DNA from 4 places in the Bacillus sp. JZ39 genome. Region 4 is predicted to be linked to each of the others. Evidence: riboswitches for the same ligand, from Rfam matches in the RefSeq annotation. Region 4 holds a riboswitch; each other region holds the start of a gene.
The links. A riboswitch is a leader RNA that binds a small molecule or an ion and turns the genes downstream of it on or off. The one in region 4 is predicted to bind S-adenosylmethionine.

Region 1 (4,197 bases), 1.6 Mb from region 4:
AAGGTTCCTTTTCCGACATCAAGCACACCGGCAGCTACTAACGGGCCAACAGCATTCGCCACGTTATTCATGCCGGCAGAGAATGCTTCGAAAAATCCGGCAACTAACAAAACAATGCCGAGGATTTTTTGCTTTTTAGAAGATTTTACTTCAATCTTAAAATAACGAAACAGCTTAGATACGAAATAGGTGAAGCCGAAAGCGAACAGCGGGACAAAAACCCAAAATGACACAATGATCAGAAGATTGTTCACAAACAATACCTTATAAGCCACTCCCACGCCGACAACCGCGCCGACTGTTACTTCACTTGTCGACAAAGGAATGCCGAGCAGATTAGCAGTAAAGAGCGACAGGGCAGCAGCTCCAATAATGATGCAAACAATCGTCAGTGTAATCGTCTGCTCAGGAATAATGCCGGAGCTGATTGTTTTTACAACCTCGCCTCCGCCAATGACCGCCCCGGCAAAGACACCGACTGCGCATAGGATCAAAGCGTAGGTTTTCTTTTTGATGGCTCCGGAGCCGTAAGCAACCCCCATCGAAGCTGCAGCGCCGCTTGCACCAATATTCATCGCGAAAAACAAGCTAAATAAAATAGCGGCTAATTCCATTTTGCAGCTCCTTATTCATGCAGTCCGCATTCTGTTTTCGCCATACCATTCCATCTGCCTGAGCGCAAATCCTCTGCTGTAAAAGCGGGAGCAGTGCAAGGCGCACAGCCAATACTTGGATATCCTTGGTCATGAAGCGGATTGTAGTCGAGTTCATTCCGGGATGTGTATCTCCAAATGTCTTTCCAAGTCCAATGGATAAGCGGGCAAACTTTTACTGACTTGAATTTTTCATCTTTGTTTAAGAAATTCGTATTGGCACGGCTTGGCCCTTGATCACGGCGCAGGCCGGAAAGCCAGGCTGGATGTCCTGAAAGCGCCTCTCTTAAAGGAACGACCTTTCTAAGATAGCAGCACTGATTCGGCTCTCTTTCCCACAGTTTGTCACCATGTTCTTCGGCTTGTTCCTCAAGGGTGAGGTCTGGTTTTTTCAGGATGATATTAAGACCCGGATAACGCTCTTTCACTCGTTCAATTGTTTCATAGGTTTCTTTAAAATGAAGTCCTGTATCAAGAAACACAATCTCTGCGTCTTTTTTCACTTTATAAATTAAGTCAATCAGAACGATTCCCTCAATTCCGAAACTGCAGGCATAAACAAGCTGATTGCCGTAATGGCCGTATGCCCATTTTAAAACTGACAGCGCTCCTTTGTAAGGATCGTCTTCCGGAAATGTAATCGTTGGTTCTTCCCAATTATCGTACGTTAACATTTCTTCTTTCCTCCTTTCGGAGACAAACAAACAGTAGCTTTCTGCCGGTTGTCTTTTCCCAATTGTAATGTGATTCGCGGCTGCTGATATCACAGACAGCCTTTTTTCCTCTTAAAATAAAAAACTTTCAATCCGGCGGAAAGAAAGACAGGAACAGCATGCAGCCCTTATCTTTCAAAATGGAATTCATTTTGCTGGAAGTAGCACCTTACAAACTATGCAGGTTGCCGGGCTTCATAGGTCCAGTCCCTCAGCCGCTCTTGATAAGTTTTTAGATTTGTAGTAAATTTTAGCACAATTCTAACATAAGTCAACCCGACTTTTTTTATAGGATTAATAAAAAAACAGGCCTCACAGCCTGTTTTCAAGTACAGCAAGGCTTTGAAGCCTCTTTACATCATTTGAATTTATTTTTTATTTTTTAAACCAATCTTTTGACTCGGGATTTCGTTTCCATGTTTGCAGCTTTTTTAGATCATCTGAATGAATATTTCCGTTTTCAAGCGCGACCTCTGTGAGCGTATCATAATCAGTTAATGAGTAGTATGGCAGTTCTGCCTTTGCGAAGGCTTCCTCCGCTTTAGGAAGTCCGTACGTAAAGATTGAGACGACACCAAGCACTTCACAGCCGGCCGCTTGTAAAGCTGCACAAGCTTCAAGCACGCTGCCTCCTGTGGAGATTAAGTCTTCAATGACGACTGTTTTTTGCCCTTCTTGCACAGCTCCCTCAATCTGATTGCCTTTACCGTGCGCCTTCGGCTTGCTCCTCACATAACACATCGGAAGATTCAAACGGTCAGCCGCAAGAGCAGCATGAGGAATACCCGCGGTTGCTGTTCCCGCAATCATTTCAGCTTCAGGAAAATGCTCTTTGACAAGCTTGCTGATGCCTGAGGCGACATCATTTCTGACCTCTGGGAAAGATAGCGTAAGGCGGTTGTCACAGTAGATTGGAGATAAAATGCCGCTTGCCCATGTGAACGGCTCGTTCGGGCGTAAAAATACAGCTTGGATGTCTAATAGATGTTTTGCGATGATTTGTTTCAAGATTTAATTCCCTCCCATTCAAGTCTGACAGCCTTATAGGCTTTTACCGGGTCTTCCGCTTTTGTAATCGAGCGTCCTACTACAATCGCTGATGAACCTTTCTCTCTTGCAATAGCAGGCGTCGCTACGCGGACTTGGTCATTCGCAGCGTCCTCAGACATTCTGATCCCCGGAGTGACAGTCAGAAATGAAGGCGACACCGCTTGATAAATGGCTTTTGCTTCATGAACAGAGCAGACCACTCCATCCAGTCCGCTCTCTTCCGCCTGTTTGCTGTAGTGCACAACCGTATCAATCAGAGATTTTTCGATCAGCAGTTCATCTTTCATGATTTGTTCAGATGTGCTTGTCAGCTGGGTTACCGCGATCAGTGACGGACGTTTTTTTCCAGCCGGCGTACCTTCTTCTAAGCCTTCGAGAGCTGCCTGCATCATTTTTTTGCCCCCGGCAGCATGAACATTGACGAGATCTACTCCGAGACTGGCAAGGCGCTTCATCGCTTTGTTTACAGTAGTCGGGATGTCATGAAGCTTTAGATCTAAAAACAGCTCGCAGTTTCTTTCTTTTAATTGTTTCACGATCGATGGCCCTTCTTGATAAAAAAGCTCCATTCCAACCTTTACAAATAACGGTTCTTGCTGAAAAGGAGCTAAGAACGCGAGTGTTTCTTCAGCTGATGCAAAATCAAGCGCGATGATGGGCAGGTTGTTTTTCATGATTCCAGCTCCTTCCGATGCATTCTTCAATTGATTGATAGCCGTATTGGCGCAAAACAGATGGGAGCTGTTCAATAATCTCTGGACATGCAAAAGGATTCACAAAGTTTGCTGTTCCGACAGCGACTGCGCTTGCTCCCGCGAGAAGAAATTCCAGGGCATCTTCAGCCGTTTGCACGCCTCCCATTCCGATAATCGGGATATTGACCATCTGGCTGACTTCATACACCATGCGAATGGCAACCGGCTTCACAGCAGGACCCGAAAGTCCCCCTGTTTTATTCGCTAATATCGGTTTGCCGGTTTTTAAATCGAGTCTCATGCCGATTAGTGTGTTGATCATCGTAAGACCGTCCGCTCCCGCTTCCTCGATCGCTAATGCAATTTCTGTGATATTGGCCACGTTCGGGGAAAGCTTCACATAAACGGGTACATCCGAAACCTCTTTCACCGCTTTTGTCAAATCGGCAGCCATTTGAGGATTCGTGCCAAAAGCGATTCCGCCTGTTTTCACATTCGGGCAGGAAATATTCAATTCAAGAGCATGAACATTAGGCGCTTTGCTAATATGCTCTGCAACTTCAACATAATCCTCGACTTGAGAACCTGCGACATTGGCAATGATCGGCGTATCAAACTGCTCAAGCCACGGCAGCTCATTATGCAACACACTATCCAGCCCCGGATTTTGGAGACCGATCGCATTGAGCATTCCTGCACCAGTCTCAGCTACCCGCGGCGTCGGATTCCCAAAGCGCGGCTCCTTTGTCGTAGCCTTAATCATGATGGCTCCAAGACAAGACAAATCATAAAAACGTGAAAATTCTTTTCCAAAACCGAAGCAGCCTGATGCAGGAATGATTGGGTTTTTCAAATCAAGTCCCGGCAATTTCACCTCTAGCATTACAGCGCCACCTCCTGAGCTTTAAATACAGGCCCGTCGAGACATACTTTTACATAGGATGTCTCACTTTCATTTGTATGGCACACACACGCGAAGCATGCGCCGATTCCGCAGCCCATTCGTTCCTCCATGGACAGATATACTTCTTTATGGGCATATTCCTGTTTTAACGCCTTAAGCATCGGTGTCGGCCCGCAGCTGAG
Region 2 (4,197 bases), 650 kb from region 4:
TGACGGCCCCCTTTATTGCAATGAAGCATGTTTTTCCGATCATGAAAAAACAGCAGTTTGGCAGAATCATTAATATCGCGTCTGTTAATGGATTAGTCGGCTTTGCAGGGAAATCCGCTTATAATAGCGCCAAGCACGGCGTCATTGGACTCACAAAAGTAGGGGCGCTGGAAGGCGCGCCCCACGGCATTACAGTCAATGCGCTCTGCCCGGGTTATGTCGATACCCAGCTTGTACGCAATCAGCTTAGCGATCTATCGAAAACTAGAAATGTCCCTTACGACTCTGTACTTGAACAAGTCATTTTTCCGCTTGTGCCGCAAAAGCGACTGCTTTCCGTCAAGGAAATTGCGGATTATGCCGTGTTTTTGGCAAGCGAGAAGGCGAAGGGCGTCACTGGGCAGGCTGTCGTCCTTGATGGGGGCTACACCGCACAGTGACATAAAAAAACACACTTGCTCCGCTAGGGAATCAAGTGTGTTTTTTCTTTGCTTATTTCCAAACATCATTAGCGATCTCAACCACATGGCGGAGCTTCGCCCATTGCTCTTCTTCAGTCAGCTTGTTGCCTTCCTCAGTTGAAGCAAATCCGCATTGAGGGCTGAGGCAAAGCTGGTCTAAGCTTACATAACGGGACGCTTCTTCGATACGGCGTTTCACGTCATCCGGATTTTCAAGCTCACCGAATTTAGATGTCACTAAGCCAAGAACAAGCTGAAGATCAGACCGTTTTACATAACGGAGCGGCTCAAATCCGCCTGAGCGTGAATCATCATACTCTAAGAAAAGTCCGTCAAGATTCAAGCCGTCAAAAATGGTTTCGGCTGCTGCGTCATAGCCGCCTTCCGCTGTCCAAGTGGACTGGAAGTTGCCGCGGCAAATATGCATGGTTACCGTCAAGTCATCCGGGCGGTCTGCAATCGCGTCGTTAATCGATTTCGCAAACAGCTGGCGAAGCTCATCAGGCGTTGTTCCGAACGCTTCGATTTGTTTTAAGCCTTTTTCTGATAAGAAAACGGCCCACGCTGTATCATCAAGCTGGAGGTAGCGGCAGCCTCTGTCATAAAACGCTTGAATCGCTTTTTTATATGCTTTGGATACATCATGCTGGAAAAGGTGATAGTCGTTTTTGTATGCACCTTTTTCCAATTTCCCGCGGAAAAACAGCATATTCGGGCTTGGAATGGTCATCTTTGGCGTCGCGTCACCGGCAATGCTATGGAGAAATGAGTAATCTTCAAGCATTGGGTGAGTTGAAAAGTCGATATCGCCTGTGACTTTAATGCCGCGTGCTTTTGTCTGTACGTTATGGAATTGAATGCCTTGCTCAGGAGTAAACGGCTCAACGCCATCTAAGTTTTCCAGGAAATCAAAGTGCCACCATGCTCTGCGGAATTCACCGTCTGTCACGACGTTCAGGCCGGTTTCCTTCTGTTTTTCCACAATGCGGATGATTTCATCGTTTTCAATTTGGCGAAGCTGCTCTGCGGTCATTTCGCCGGCCGCTTTTTGCAGCCGCGCTTTTTTGACGGGCTCAGATCTTAGCAGGCTTCCGACTTGATCCGCGCGAAACGGCGGTTTTTTTCTTTGAAGTGATTTTTGTTCTGCGGGTGTTGTTTGTTGTGACATGTTGTCCATTCCTTCTTTCCATTCAAATGTAAAAAAGCTCTTCCTTTGGATAAGGAAGAGCTTGCGTGACAATCTCAACCTTATCTTCAAGAGCAATCATTGCTCTAAAGGATTTAGCACCATTCTGTTAAACAGCGGTTGCCGGGTATCGCAGGGCCAGTCCCTCCACCTCTCTTGATAAGGAAAACCTTTTTATGAAATTTTCTGATAGTATCTATTATTCACACATTTTCTATTTCTGTCAATGATAGATTATCTCCACACATCGTTGGCAATGTCGATGACATGGCGAAGCTTTGCCCATTGCTGCTCCTCTGTCAGAAGGTTGCCTTCTTCTGTAGAGGCGAAACCGCACTGCGGGCTCAGGCATAGCTGGTCCAAGCTGACAAAACGCGCGGCTTCATTGATACGGCGTTTCACATCTTCAGGATTTTCAAGCTCGCCGTATTTCGATGTGATCAAGCCGAGCACAATTTGCAGATCCTTGCGCTTCACAAAACGGAGCGGATCAAAGTTTCCGGAGCGGTCATCATCGTATTCCAAGAAAAGGCCGTCAAGGTTTAAGCCGTCCAAAATCGTTTCCGCTACAGCGTCGTACCCTCCTGATGCCGCCCAGGTTGAGCGGAAGTTGCCGCGGCAAATGTGCATTGTGATCGTTAAATCGTCAGGCCGGTCTGCGACGGCATCGTTAATTGTTTTAGCAAATATGGCTGGCAATGTTTCTGGATCACCGCCGAGCGCCCGGACAACCTCTCTGCCTTTTTCCTCAAAGAAGAGAGCCCATGACGTATCATCGAGCTGGAGATAACGGCAGCCAGCATCATAGAAGGCTTTGATTGCTTTTTTGTATGCTTGGGCCAGGTCATGAAAATATTCCTCTTGATCGTCATAAATCCCTTTATCCGCCTTTTCGCCAAAAAACAGCATATTTGGGCTGGGAATGGTCAATTTTGGCGTCGCGTTACCGGCAATCTCATGTAAAAATTGATAATCAGCAAGCGCTGGGTGGCTCGTAAAATCGAGTTTTCCCGTCACTTTGATGCTGCGCGCTTTCGTTTTTGTGTTATGGAACTGAATTCCCTCAGCCGGAATGAACGGTTCCACACCGTCAAGTCCTTCTAGGAAGTCATAATGCCACCAAGAACGCCGGAATTCCCCGTCTGTTACCACGTTGAGACCGATTTCTTTTTGTTTTTCCACGATGCGGGTGATCTCTTGATTTTCGATATCACGAAGCTGTTCCGCTGTCATCTCACCAGCCGCTTTTTTTTGCCGGGATTCCTTCACCGGAACGGAACGAAGCAAACTGCCGACATGATCGGCGCGGAAAGGTGCTTTGTGTTGTTTTTCTGTTTTTTGTCCTGCAACATTCGTTTGTTGAGCCATGTTATTCGCCTCTTTTCTGAAATAATGAGCATGTAAAAAGCTCTTCCTTTGTGAAGGAAGAGCTTGAACGATCAAATCTCCGCCTCATCTGCAAGAACGCAATGTTCTTAAGGATTTAGCACCATTCTGTTTGAAACAGCGGTTGCCGGGTATCATAGGGCCAGTCCCTCCACCTCTCTTGATAAGGTACAACTTCATATTCAGATTTCAATTATCTTAATATTATTACTTTTGCATCAATTGTCAATGCTTTTTAGAAAATACTTTCATCTTCATCGTTATATAAAACCATATCAAGCACGATAGCGATGGCAGTGCAAATCAGAACATCTTCCTCGTTTGCAATCTGCAAGTGATAGGAATCACCCCAACTGAGCCACTTTTTGCTCACTGACATCCGGACACTTTCCCCGTCCGTCAGCTGGAATTCATCCCTCCATAAATCACCATCGATTTCCCAGTTAAGCCCGGAAATCACAAATTTCGGTTTGAAAAACGTTACTTTCTTCGTTACCTCACAAACTGTTTTCCCGCCAATTGAAATCTCATAGCGCGGCAATAAAGACATTAGTTTTTGTTCTATGGAAACGAGCGTTTTCCCAGATGAGTCTGTCATTTGTAATGAGTCTCCTAACGAGAAAAAACGCCCCTCCACCTTGAATGTTTCTTGTTCATCCCGGTCATAAATGTGAAATGCATCTTTAAATGAGAACATTTTTTGTTTCATAAATAACTCGATCATTGCTGAAGTCTCCTTTGGGTTTGCCTTGTATGAAATTACGGATAGGTGGCGAAAAGGTTTCAGGCTCTAAATCAAAACAATTTTAAAAGGCTGCGTGATTCAGCAGCCTTTTCATTTGAAATATAGAATTAGGAAAGATGCATCCGGCGTTTTTGGCGGATGGCGTCAAGGTCGATTAGGTTGTTGTGATGAGGTGCGGCTGCTGGCAGAGGGCTTGTCTTTTGCGGTTTGCGGCGATTGTCCTTGCTGAAAGAAAAAAGAAGATAGCCGCATAATGCGATGATAATAAATAGGATCATATTACATACCTCCCAAAAAAAGTTTTGGTACTCTCTATTGTACGGATAAAAAGTCAAAAAGTATTCAAAAAATTCTAAATCAATAAATAACAAGAAACTGTCCCTCTAAAACAGTATAACCTGATGACCTGAAAATAGTCT
Region 3 (4,197 bases), 1.8 Mb from region 4:
TTCTAATTTATCAGTTGATGAACATGGTAACAGGTAATTTAGTTAGTTGTCAATATATTTTTTAATATAAATCTTTTCTGATATCATCGAAAACAGGAATGCTCTCCCGAACTTCTGCGCTTTCTTGAAGGTCGATTTCCGCTCGGACTATGCCTTCTTCCCGGCCGCCTTCAGCAAGTACACGCCCCCATGGATCAATAATCAGGCTATGTCCTGCAAATTCATTATCCGGATTTGAACCGGTACAATTGCAGGCTGCGACAAAGCATTGGTTTTCAATGGCTCGCGCAATAAGCAGGCTTTTCCAATGATCAAGGCGGGGAAGAGGCCATTCCGCAGAAATAAACAGCACGTTGGCGCCTTTTGTCGTATGTTTTCTGATCCATTCCGGAAAACGGATATCGTAACAGATCAATCCAGAGCTTTTGACGCCGTCAAGCTCAAAGTATCCGTCTTCGGAACCGGCTGATAAATACAGATGCTCATCCATCAGCTGAAAAAGATGGGCTTTTCTGTACTCTTTAATGATTTGCCCTTCCTTATCCGCGATGTACATTGTATTATAAACATCAGAATTCTTCCTGACAGCGACCGATCCGGCGACAATATGAACACCATGTTTTTTTGCCGTTTTCTTCAGCCAGCTCTGAGCGGAGCGGCCGTCTTCATCAGCGAGTTCATCAAGATTGGCCAGATCATATCCGGTCGTCCATAATTCAGGCAGAACAAGAACATCAGCATGTTTGCTTTCTTTTTCGATGAAAAATTCAGCCTTTTTTATATTTTCCGAAGGTTTTCCGTATGAAATATCAAATTGAAGACAAGATATCGTCCATTTCATCTTTTTAACACCCCAAATTTTTCTTTACTTTTTTCATTTAACCATATATGATGATGGACTATCATTTCAAGATTTTTTTAGAAGGAGAGAATAGATGAAATTTGAACAGTCTCATGTATTGAAGGAATTGCCTAAACAATTCTTCGCTTCTTTGGTGCAGAAAGTGAACCGAAAGCTCGCAGAAGGACATGACGTTATCAATCTGGGACAGGGAAATCCAGATCAGCCGACTCCTGAACATATTGTTGAGGAGATGAAACGAGCTGTCGCTGATCCTGAGAATCATAAATATTCGTCTTTTCGCGGCTCATACCGTCTGAAGTCAGCGGCTGCTGCATTTTACAAAAGAGAATACGGCATTGATCTGGATCCGGAAACCGAAGTCGCTATATTATTCGGCGGAAAAGCCGGTCTAGTCGAGCTCCCGCAATGCTTGTTGAATCCCGGTGATACGATTTTAGTTCCCGATCCGGGTTATCCTGATTACTGGTCGGGTGTCACACTTGCAAAAGCAAAAATGGAAATGATGCCGCTCGTAAAGGACAGGGCGTTTCTCCCTGATTACAGCAGCATAACCGCTGAAGTAAGGAAACAGGCGAAATTGATGTATTTAAATTATCCGAATAATCCGACCGGAGCTGTTGCTACTTCCGAGTTCTTTGAAGATACCGTGCGTTTTGCGACTGAAAACGGAATCTGCGTCGTTCACGATTTTGCTTACGGCGCTGTCGGATTTGACGGCTGCAAGCCTTTAAGCTTTTTGCAGACTGAAGGTGCGAAGGATATCGGAATTGAAATTTACACGCTGTCAAAAACGTATAATATGGCAGGATGGCGGGTTGGCTTTGCCGTCGGAAACGCTTCGGTCATTGAAGCGATCAATCTTTATCAAGACCATATGTTTGTCAGTCTTTTCAGAGCGACTCAGGAGGCTGCAGCAGAGGCACTGTTAGCCGATCAGACGTGTGTGGCAGAGCAAAATGCCAGGTATGAGAGCAGGAGAAACGCTTGGATCACGGCATGCCGGGAAATCGGCTGGGATGTAACAGCTCCCGCAGGTTCTTTTTTTGCATGGCTGCCTGTGCCTGAAGGCTATACTTCTGAGCAGTTCTCAGATCTTTTGCTGGAAAAAGCGAATGTGGCAGTTGCGGCTGGAAACGGCTTCGGTGAATATGGCGAGGGCTACGTCAGAGTCGGACTTTTAACAAGTGAAGAAAGACTTAAGGAAGCCGCTTATCGAATTGGCAAACTGAACCTGTTTACCCAAAAAAGCATTGACAAGACCTTATAACGATGGGATAATTCAAAATAATTTATAAAATCTATATTTTCTTATCAAGAGCAGGCAGAGGGACGAGCCCGATGAAGCCCGGCAACCGACTTATAAAGCACGGTGCTAATTCTTGCAGCTAGCGGCTGAGAGATAAGATTCGGACGAGAAACGAAACCTCTTTAGACGCGATTGCAGTTTGAAGAGGTTTTTTGATATGGATGAAAATGAAAGGAGCTCTGGCATGAGTGAGTTATTAGCGACATATCTCCTGACCGAACCGGGAGCCGATACAGAGAAGAAAGCAGAACAAATCGCAACAGGATTGACAGTAGGCTCCTGGACTGATCTGCCCCTTGTAAAACAGGAGCAAATGCAAAAGCACAAGGGGCGGGTGATAAAAGTTGAGGAGAGAGAGGGAACTGCTGCATCAGAAAAACAAGCGGTCATCACAATTGCCTATCCTGAAATCAATTTCTCTCAGGATATTCCGGCTTTGCTGACAACAGTGTTTGGCAAGCTGTCCCTGGACGGAAAAATCAAATTAATCGATCTTCACTTCTCTGAAGCATTTAAGCGTGCACTGCCGGGACCGAAGTTTGGCGTATACGGCATCCGGAAGCTGCTGGGAGAGTTTGAGAGACCGCTGTTAATGAGCATATTTAAAGGCGTAATCGGAAGGGACCTGAGTGATATTAAAGAACAGCTCCGGCAGCAGGCGCTTGGCGGAGTTGACTTGATTAAAGACGATGAAATTTTCTTTGAGACTGGTCTAGCGCCTTTTGAAACAAGAATTGCAGAAGGAAAGCAAATATTGAAAGAAACGTATGAACAAACTGGACATAAAACGCTGTATGCGGTGAATTTGACCGGACGTACGGCTGATCTGAAAGACAAAGCGAGACGCGCCGCCGAGTTGGGAGCGGATGCGCTTTTGTTTAATGTCTTCGCTTACGGCTTGGACGTTATGCAAGGCCTTGCGGAAGATCCTGAAATCCCAGTTCCGATTATGGCGCATCCAGCAGTGAGCGGAGCGTTTACGTCTTCTCCGTTTTACGGTTTTTCTCACGCTCTTTTACTAGGAAAATTAAACCGATATTGCGGTGCTGACTTCAGCCTCTTTCCATCTCCATATGGTTCGGTTGCGCTTCCAAGAGCAGATGCACTGGCGATTCATGAAGAATGTGTGAGAGAGGATGCTTTTAACCAAACATTTGCGGTTCCGTCAGCAGGCATTCATCCCGGCATGGTTCCGCTATTAATGCGTGATTTCGGCATAGACCACATTATTAACGCCGGAGGAGGCGTACATGGACATCCGAACGGTGCCCAAGGCGGGGGGCGAGCGTTCAGAGCCATTATTGATGCGGTCCTAGAGGCCCAGCCGATTGATGAAAAAGCCGAACAATGCAAGGATCTTAAGCTTGCGCTAGATAAATGGGGAAAGGTTGAAGCCGTATGACGACTCGAAAACCTTTTATTATTTGTGATTTTGACGGAACAATCACGATGAACGACAACATTATAAATATCATGAAAACATTTGCTCCCCCAGAGTGGGTGGCATTAAAAGACGGCGTACTTTCCAAAACGCTGTCGATCAAGGAAGGTGTCGGGCGGATGTTCGGCCTTCTGCCCAGCCGTTTAAAAGAAGAGATTACAAGTTTTGTATTGGAAGATGCAAAAATCAGGGAAGGCTTTCGGGAATTTGTAGCATTTATCAATGAGCACGAGATTCCGTTTTATGTCATAAGCGGTGGAATGGACTTTTTTGTATATCCTTTGCTTGAAGGCATTGTGGATAAAGACCGCATTTATTGCAACCATGCTTCATTTGACAATGACTATATCCATATTGACTGGCCTCATTCCTGCAAGGGCACATGCAGCAATCAATGCGGGTGCTGTAAGCCGTCGGTCATCCATGAACTTTCTGAACCGAACCAATATATCATCATGATCGGTGATTCGGTTACAGATGTGGAGGCAGCAAAGCTGTCTGACCTATGCTTTGCAAGGGATTATTTATTAAACGAATGTCGGGAGCAAAACCTCAATCATCTTCCGTATCAAGATTTTTATGAGA
Region 4 (4,197 bases):
TATTAGACTGATATCCTTCTACGTACGCAAGGTTTCCAAGGCCTCCTGAACCAATGGCTCCGGCAATTGCCGTTGAGCCGATCAAAGCGATGGCAGTAACCGTAATGCCAGAAATAAGAGCAGGCATTGATTCCGGAATCAGCACTTTGAAAATAATCGTAGACGTTTTCGCGCCCATTGATTTAGCGGCTTCAATCACACCTTTATCCACCTCACGCAGCGCGATTTCAACAAGGCGCGCGTAAAATGGTGCCGAGCCGATTACCAGCGCCGGCAATGCGGCGTTTGGCCCTAAGATCGTGCCGACTAAAAATTTCGTAAAACCTAATAGTAAAATAATTAAAATAAGGAACGGAATCGATCTGAATATGTTAACAACGGCCGCAATCACAGAGTTGACCGCTTTATTCTGCCAGAGGCTTCCTTTGCTCGTCAGAAAGAGCAGCAAGCCGAGGATGACCCCGATGACAAAAGCAAACAGTAAAGAAATCAGCGTCATATAAAGTGTTTCATATGTCGCGTTCCATAATTCAGTTAAATCAACGTTCGGGAAGTATTTTTCAAACATTCGTGATCACCTCTGCTTTCACCTGTTTGTCATTAATGAATCGGATCACGTTTTGCACTTCTTCCTCGTCCCCGTCAATGTGGATGAACAGTGAACCGTAAGCCCCATCCTTCGTCTGCGAAATTTTCCCTTGCAGAATATTGACGCTGACATTGAAGTTTCTGATCATCTCTGTAATCAGAGGCTGTTCAGCTGACTCACCGACAAATGTGAGCTGAACCATTTTTCCTGATGCTGTATCATCAAGAAGGTGCTGAAGCGTCTCTTTCGTTTCTTCCGGCTCTGTCACCTGCTGAACAAATCGTTTTGTCATTTGTTCCTTTGGATTTTTGAAGACATCGAGAACCTCGCCTTCTTCGACCACCTTGCCGTTTTCCATGACGGCGACTCTGTTGCAGATTTTGCGGATGACATGCATTTCGTGCGTAATCAGCACAATCGTCAAACCGAGTCTTTCATTAATATCGGACAATAGATCCAGAATTGAATCTGTCGTTTGCGGATCTAATGCTGATGTCGCTTCGTCACAAAGAAGAACCTTCGGATTGTTTGCAAGCGCTCTGGCAATTCCCACACGCTGCTTCTGACCGCCGCTCAGCTGGGACGGATATGATTTTTCTTTTCCTTCTAAACCTACCAGTTTAATCAGTTCATTGGCGCGCTTGATCCGCTCGCTCTTTTTCACTCCGGCAATTTCCAAAGGAAACATGATATTATCTCTGACAGTCCGCGACCAAAGCAAATTGAAATGCTGGAAAATCATACTGATCTCATGGCGTGCTTTTCTTAAACCGCGTCCATTTACTTCATTAATCTTGGTTCCCGCCACTTCCACGGTTCCTGAGGTTGGTTTCTCAAGGCCGTTCAGCAGACGGATTAAGGAACTCTTACCAGCTCCGCTATATCCTATAATTCCAAAAATCTCACCTTTTTTAATGGAAAGCGAGACATTTTGGACAGCATTGACATCTCCATGTTTCGACTTGTAAATTTTTGAAACATCCTGAAGATTGATCAAAACAATCACCTGCCTTAACACTATTCTAAGAAATCTTCCGGTTTTTTCTGCAAAAGAAAAGCCTTTCTGCACACTTGAGCAGAAAGGCTTATATAAAATGCCTTTCTCTCATCTTTCAAAGCTGAACGCTTCGTGTGAATTGGCACCATTTCAACAGTGTTGATGGTTGCCGGGCTTCATAGGGCACTTCCCTCCACCTCTCTTGATAAGAGAAATATATAGTCTTTTTCGTCCGGAAATTCTTAATGTAGAATAGCACGGCGAATGATTAAATGTCAATAAAATAAATGATGTCAACTTTTACTATTATAATAATTTATTATTTTTTAATTTTTTAAAATCCTCTGAAAAAATCCATTTGTCAGCCAGAGAATGGCTTCCAGTTTTAACAGGGCCCTGAATGACCCCTTTACTTTGAGGCTTCCGCTCTGAATGAGGTGCTGCAGGGAAATGTCTCCGTGCAATAAATCAATAATTTCCGTTTGGTTTCCGTAAAAGGTCAGGTTGGACGTTTGGGGCGGAGAAACTTTTTTCATTTCTCCCTGTTCGTTTATTGAGACGGTTAAGGCTTCTGCTTCTCCTTGGAAGGTAATGAGCAATGTTGAGGCATTCAAAAGGGGTTTTAAAAACAGATGCTGATACTCATCCTCTAAAACTTCCGCTTTCTCCATATGTACAACCTCCTATTTGTTGGTCATACATACACATTTCTCTCTTTGTCGCAAGAACCCCTTTATAAAACGAACGACAATTTCATTGGATATGCTGAGAAATATGTCATAAATGGGATGCGGAAGATGATTTTTGTTTGATCAGCTCATATAAATAAGAAACGGAATGAAATGCATATCCTCTTTCTACCAACTTTCCGCCTTTAAACAGCAGAAAACAAGGGACGCTTTCAATTTGATACGCTTTTGCGAATGTCGGAGAGTAATTGACATTGTTTTGATAGAAGGCGACATCCGGCAGCATTTCTTTCACCACTGTCAGCATTTTGCTTGCAAGCTGGCAGGTGCCGCAAAACGGAGTATATAAATATAGAAGGTACACATCATCTTCAATGTGATCAAGTTCGTGTTCTTGGAGTTCTTTCATGCTATACACCTCGGGACTTTCTTTCAAGAAAAATAGTATGGACATTCAGATTCGCACGCAGCAATACAGAGGCGACATGGTGCCTGGGCGCAGCCGCTACTTCCTTATAGGCTCTGTCGATATGGAGATGGCAGGCTTCATTAAATTCACGCTTCAGCTGTTTTCTCAATTTCTCACCTGATTCATCAGCATCAACTAATATATAGACGTCTTTATCATAAAGCTCGTCAGCCAATTCCTCGAGCCTCAGCTGGCTGATTGTTCCGTTTGTGCAGATAATGCGCACCGGTTCATTCAGGACGCTTTCGATTTTCTCTTTATCTGATTTCCCCTCGACAATCATAACCTTTTCCAGCTCATCCATCTTCATCTTGTTCACCTGCCGCGTCAAATTTGAAACGTTCAGATTGTAAAAGAAGGCAGTGAAATTCACCGCCAACATTAACACCAGCCGTTTTCGTAGTCACAATCTACATATTTTGCGTCGTCTCCAGAGACCACATCGGCTGTCTTATAAAATTTCTCATTTTCAAAGGAATAACCGGACTTAAGCTCATATTCATTCATGCTTGTCATTTGGCCGATCATCTCGTTATCATGATATAACGAGAGCCGGCCATTTTGAAAGCGGCCTGTCACGTCATTGGTGACATCGAGCTTTTGTTTGTCGAAAGCCATATTGGACACCTCCCATAACGTTAGCGTGTCCAATTGCTTTTACGGCTATCCTGTTTTAGTCTTCTTGTGTCATCTCTTCGTATTGCTCTGCTGTCATCAGTTTTTCAATTTCAGAAGCGTCGGATGGCTCAACGACGATCATCCATGCTTTTTCGTACGGAGATTCGTTGACGAATTCCGGACTGTCATCAAGATCTTCGTTTACTTCCACAACCGTTCCGTTAATCGGTGCATAAAGCTCAGATACCGTTTTAACGGATTCAACACTGCCGAATGGCTCGTCCGCTTTGATTTCAGCGCCCACTTCAGGAAGTTCGACAAACACGATGTCGCCTAGTTCGGACTGGGCAAAATGCGTAATTCCGATTCTGGCTTTTTCTCCTTCAACTTTTACCCACTCGTGTTCTCCTGAGTAACGCAAATCTTTTGGTATGCTCAATTGAATCCCTCCATTTTTTACAGCACTACAATAAGAAGATACCACACTTTTCAAAAAAAATTTACATTAAGCCCAGTTTTCTTCAAATTGGTCTTCTTTAAATCCGACAGTCACTTTTTCGCCGTCTGTTGTAAGCGGGCGTTTGATCAGCATACCATCTGAAGCCAGCAGCTCGAGCTGTTCGTCCTCTGACATGTGATACAGCTTTTCCTTGAGATTGAGTTCGCGGTATTTCATGCCGCTCGTGTTGAAAAACTTCTTGAGATCCAGCCCGCTTTTTTCATAAAGCGCTTTTAATTCTTCTTTGCTTGGCGGCTGCTCAGCAATATGTATTTCGTTTATTTCTTTTCCATGCTCTTCAAGCCACTTCTTTGCTTTGCGGCACGTTCCGCATTT

Region 1: another riboswitch for S-adenosylmethionine. It lies ahead of M1D65_RS08360 (phosphoadenylyl-sulfate reductase); the one in region 4 lies ahead of metN (methionine ABC transporter ATP-binding protein MetN).
Region 2: another riboswitch for S-adenosylmethionine. It lies ahead of M1D65_RS19460 (5-methyltetrahydropteroyltriglutamate--homocysteine S-methyltransferase); the one in region 4 lies ahead of metN (methionine ABC transporter ATP-binding protein MetN).
Region 3: another riboswitch for S-adenosylmethionine. It lies ahead of mtnW (2,3-diketo-5-methylthiopentyl-1-phosphate enolase); the one in region 4 lies ahead of metN (methionine ABC transporter ATP-binding protein MetN).

The regions. Positions count from the first base shown of each region.
Region 1 is NZ_CP096389.1:1,595,861-1,600,057, reverse strand. It holds gene cysP (sulfate permease) at 1-614, opposite strand, end outside; gene M1D65_RS08360 (phosphoadenylyl-sulfate reductase) at 626-1,327, opposite strand; SAM riboswitch class I at 1,492-1,597, opposite strand; gene pyrE (orotate phosphoribosyltransferase) at 1,742-2,374, opposite strand; gene pyrF (orotidine-5'-phosphate decarboxylase) at 2,371-3,090, opposite strand; gene M1D65_RS08345 (dihydroorotate dehydrogenase) at 3,059-3,994, opposite strand; gene pyrK (dihydroorotate oxidase B electron transfer subunit) at 3,994-4,197, opposite strand, start outside.
Region 2 is NZ_CP096389.1:3,795,690-3,799,886, reverse strand. It holds gene M1D65_RS19470 (3-hydroxybutyrate dehydrogenase) at 1-440, shown strand, start outside; gene M1D65_RS19465 (5-methyltetrahydropteroyltriglutamate--homocysteine S-methyltransferase) at 493-1,629, opposite strand; SAM riboswitch class I at 1,707-1,813, opposite strand; gene M1D65_RS19460 (5-methyltetrahydropteroyltriglutamate--homocysteine S-methyltransferase) at 1,882-3,015, opposite strand; SAM riboswitch class I at 3,097-3,203, opposite strand; gene M1D65_RS19455 (LURP-one-related/scramblase family protein) at 3,269-3,757, opposite strand; gene M1D65_RS19450 (hypothetical protein) at 3,886-4,149, opposite strand.
Region 3 is NZ_CP096389.1:1,394,821-1,399,017, forward strand. It holds gene M1D65_RS07330 (carbon-nitrogen family hydrolase) at 62-841, opposite strand; gene mtnE (methionine-glutamine aminotransferase) at 936-2,132, shown strand; SAM riboswitch class I at 2,171-2,271, shown strand; gene mtnW (2,3-diketo-5-methylthiopentyl-1-phosphate enolase) at 2,356-3,573, shown strand; gene mtnX (2-hydroxy-3-keto-5-methylthiopentenyl-1-phosphate phosphatase) at 3,570-4,197, shown strand, end outside.
Region 4 is NZ_CP096389.1:3,147,808-3,152,004, forward strand. It holds gene metP (methionine ABC transporter permease MetP) at 1-568, opposite strand, end outside; gene metN (methionine ABC transporter ATP-binding protein MetN) at 561-1,586, opposite strand; SAM riboswitch class I at 1,692-1,798, opposite strand; gene M1D65_RS16205 (SCP2 sterol-binding domain-containing protein) at 1,913-2,257, opposite strand; gene M1D65_RS16210 (thioredoxin family protein) at 2,364-2,684, opposite strand; gene M1D65_RS16215 (toprim domain-containing protein) at 2,686-3,048, opposite strand; gene M1D65_RS16220 (YusG family protein) at 3,126-3,362, opposite strand; gene gcvH (glycine cleavage system protein GcvH) at 3,418-3,801, opposite strand; gene M1D65_RS16230 (arsenate reductase family protein) at 3,868-4,197, opposite strand, start outside.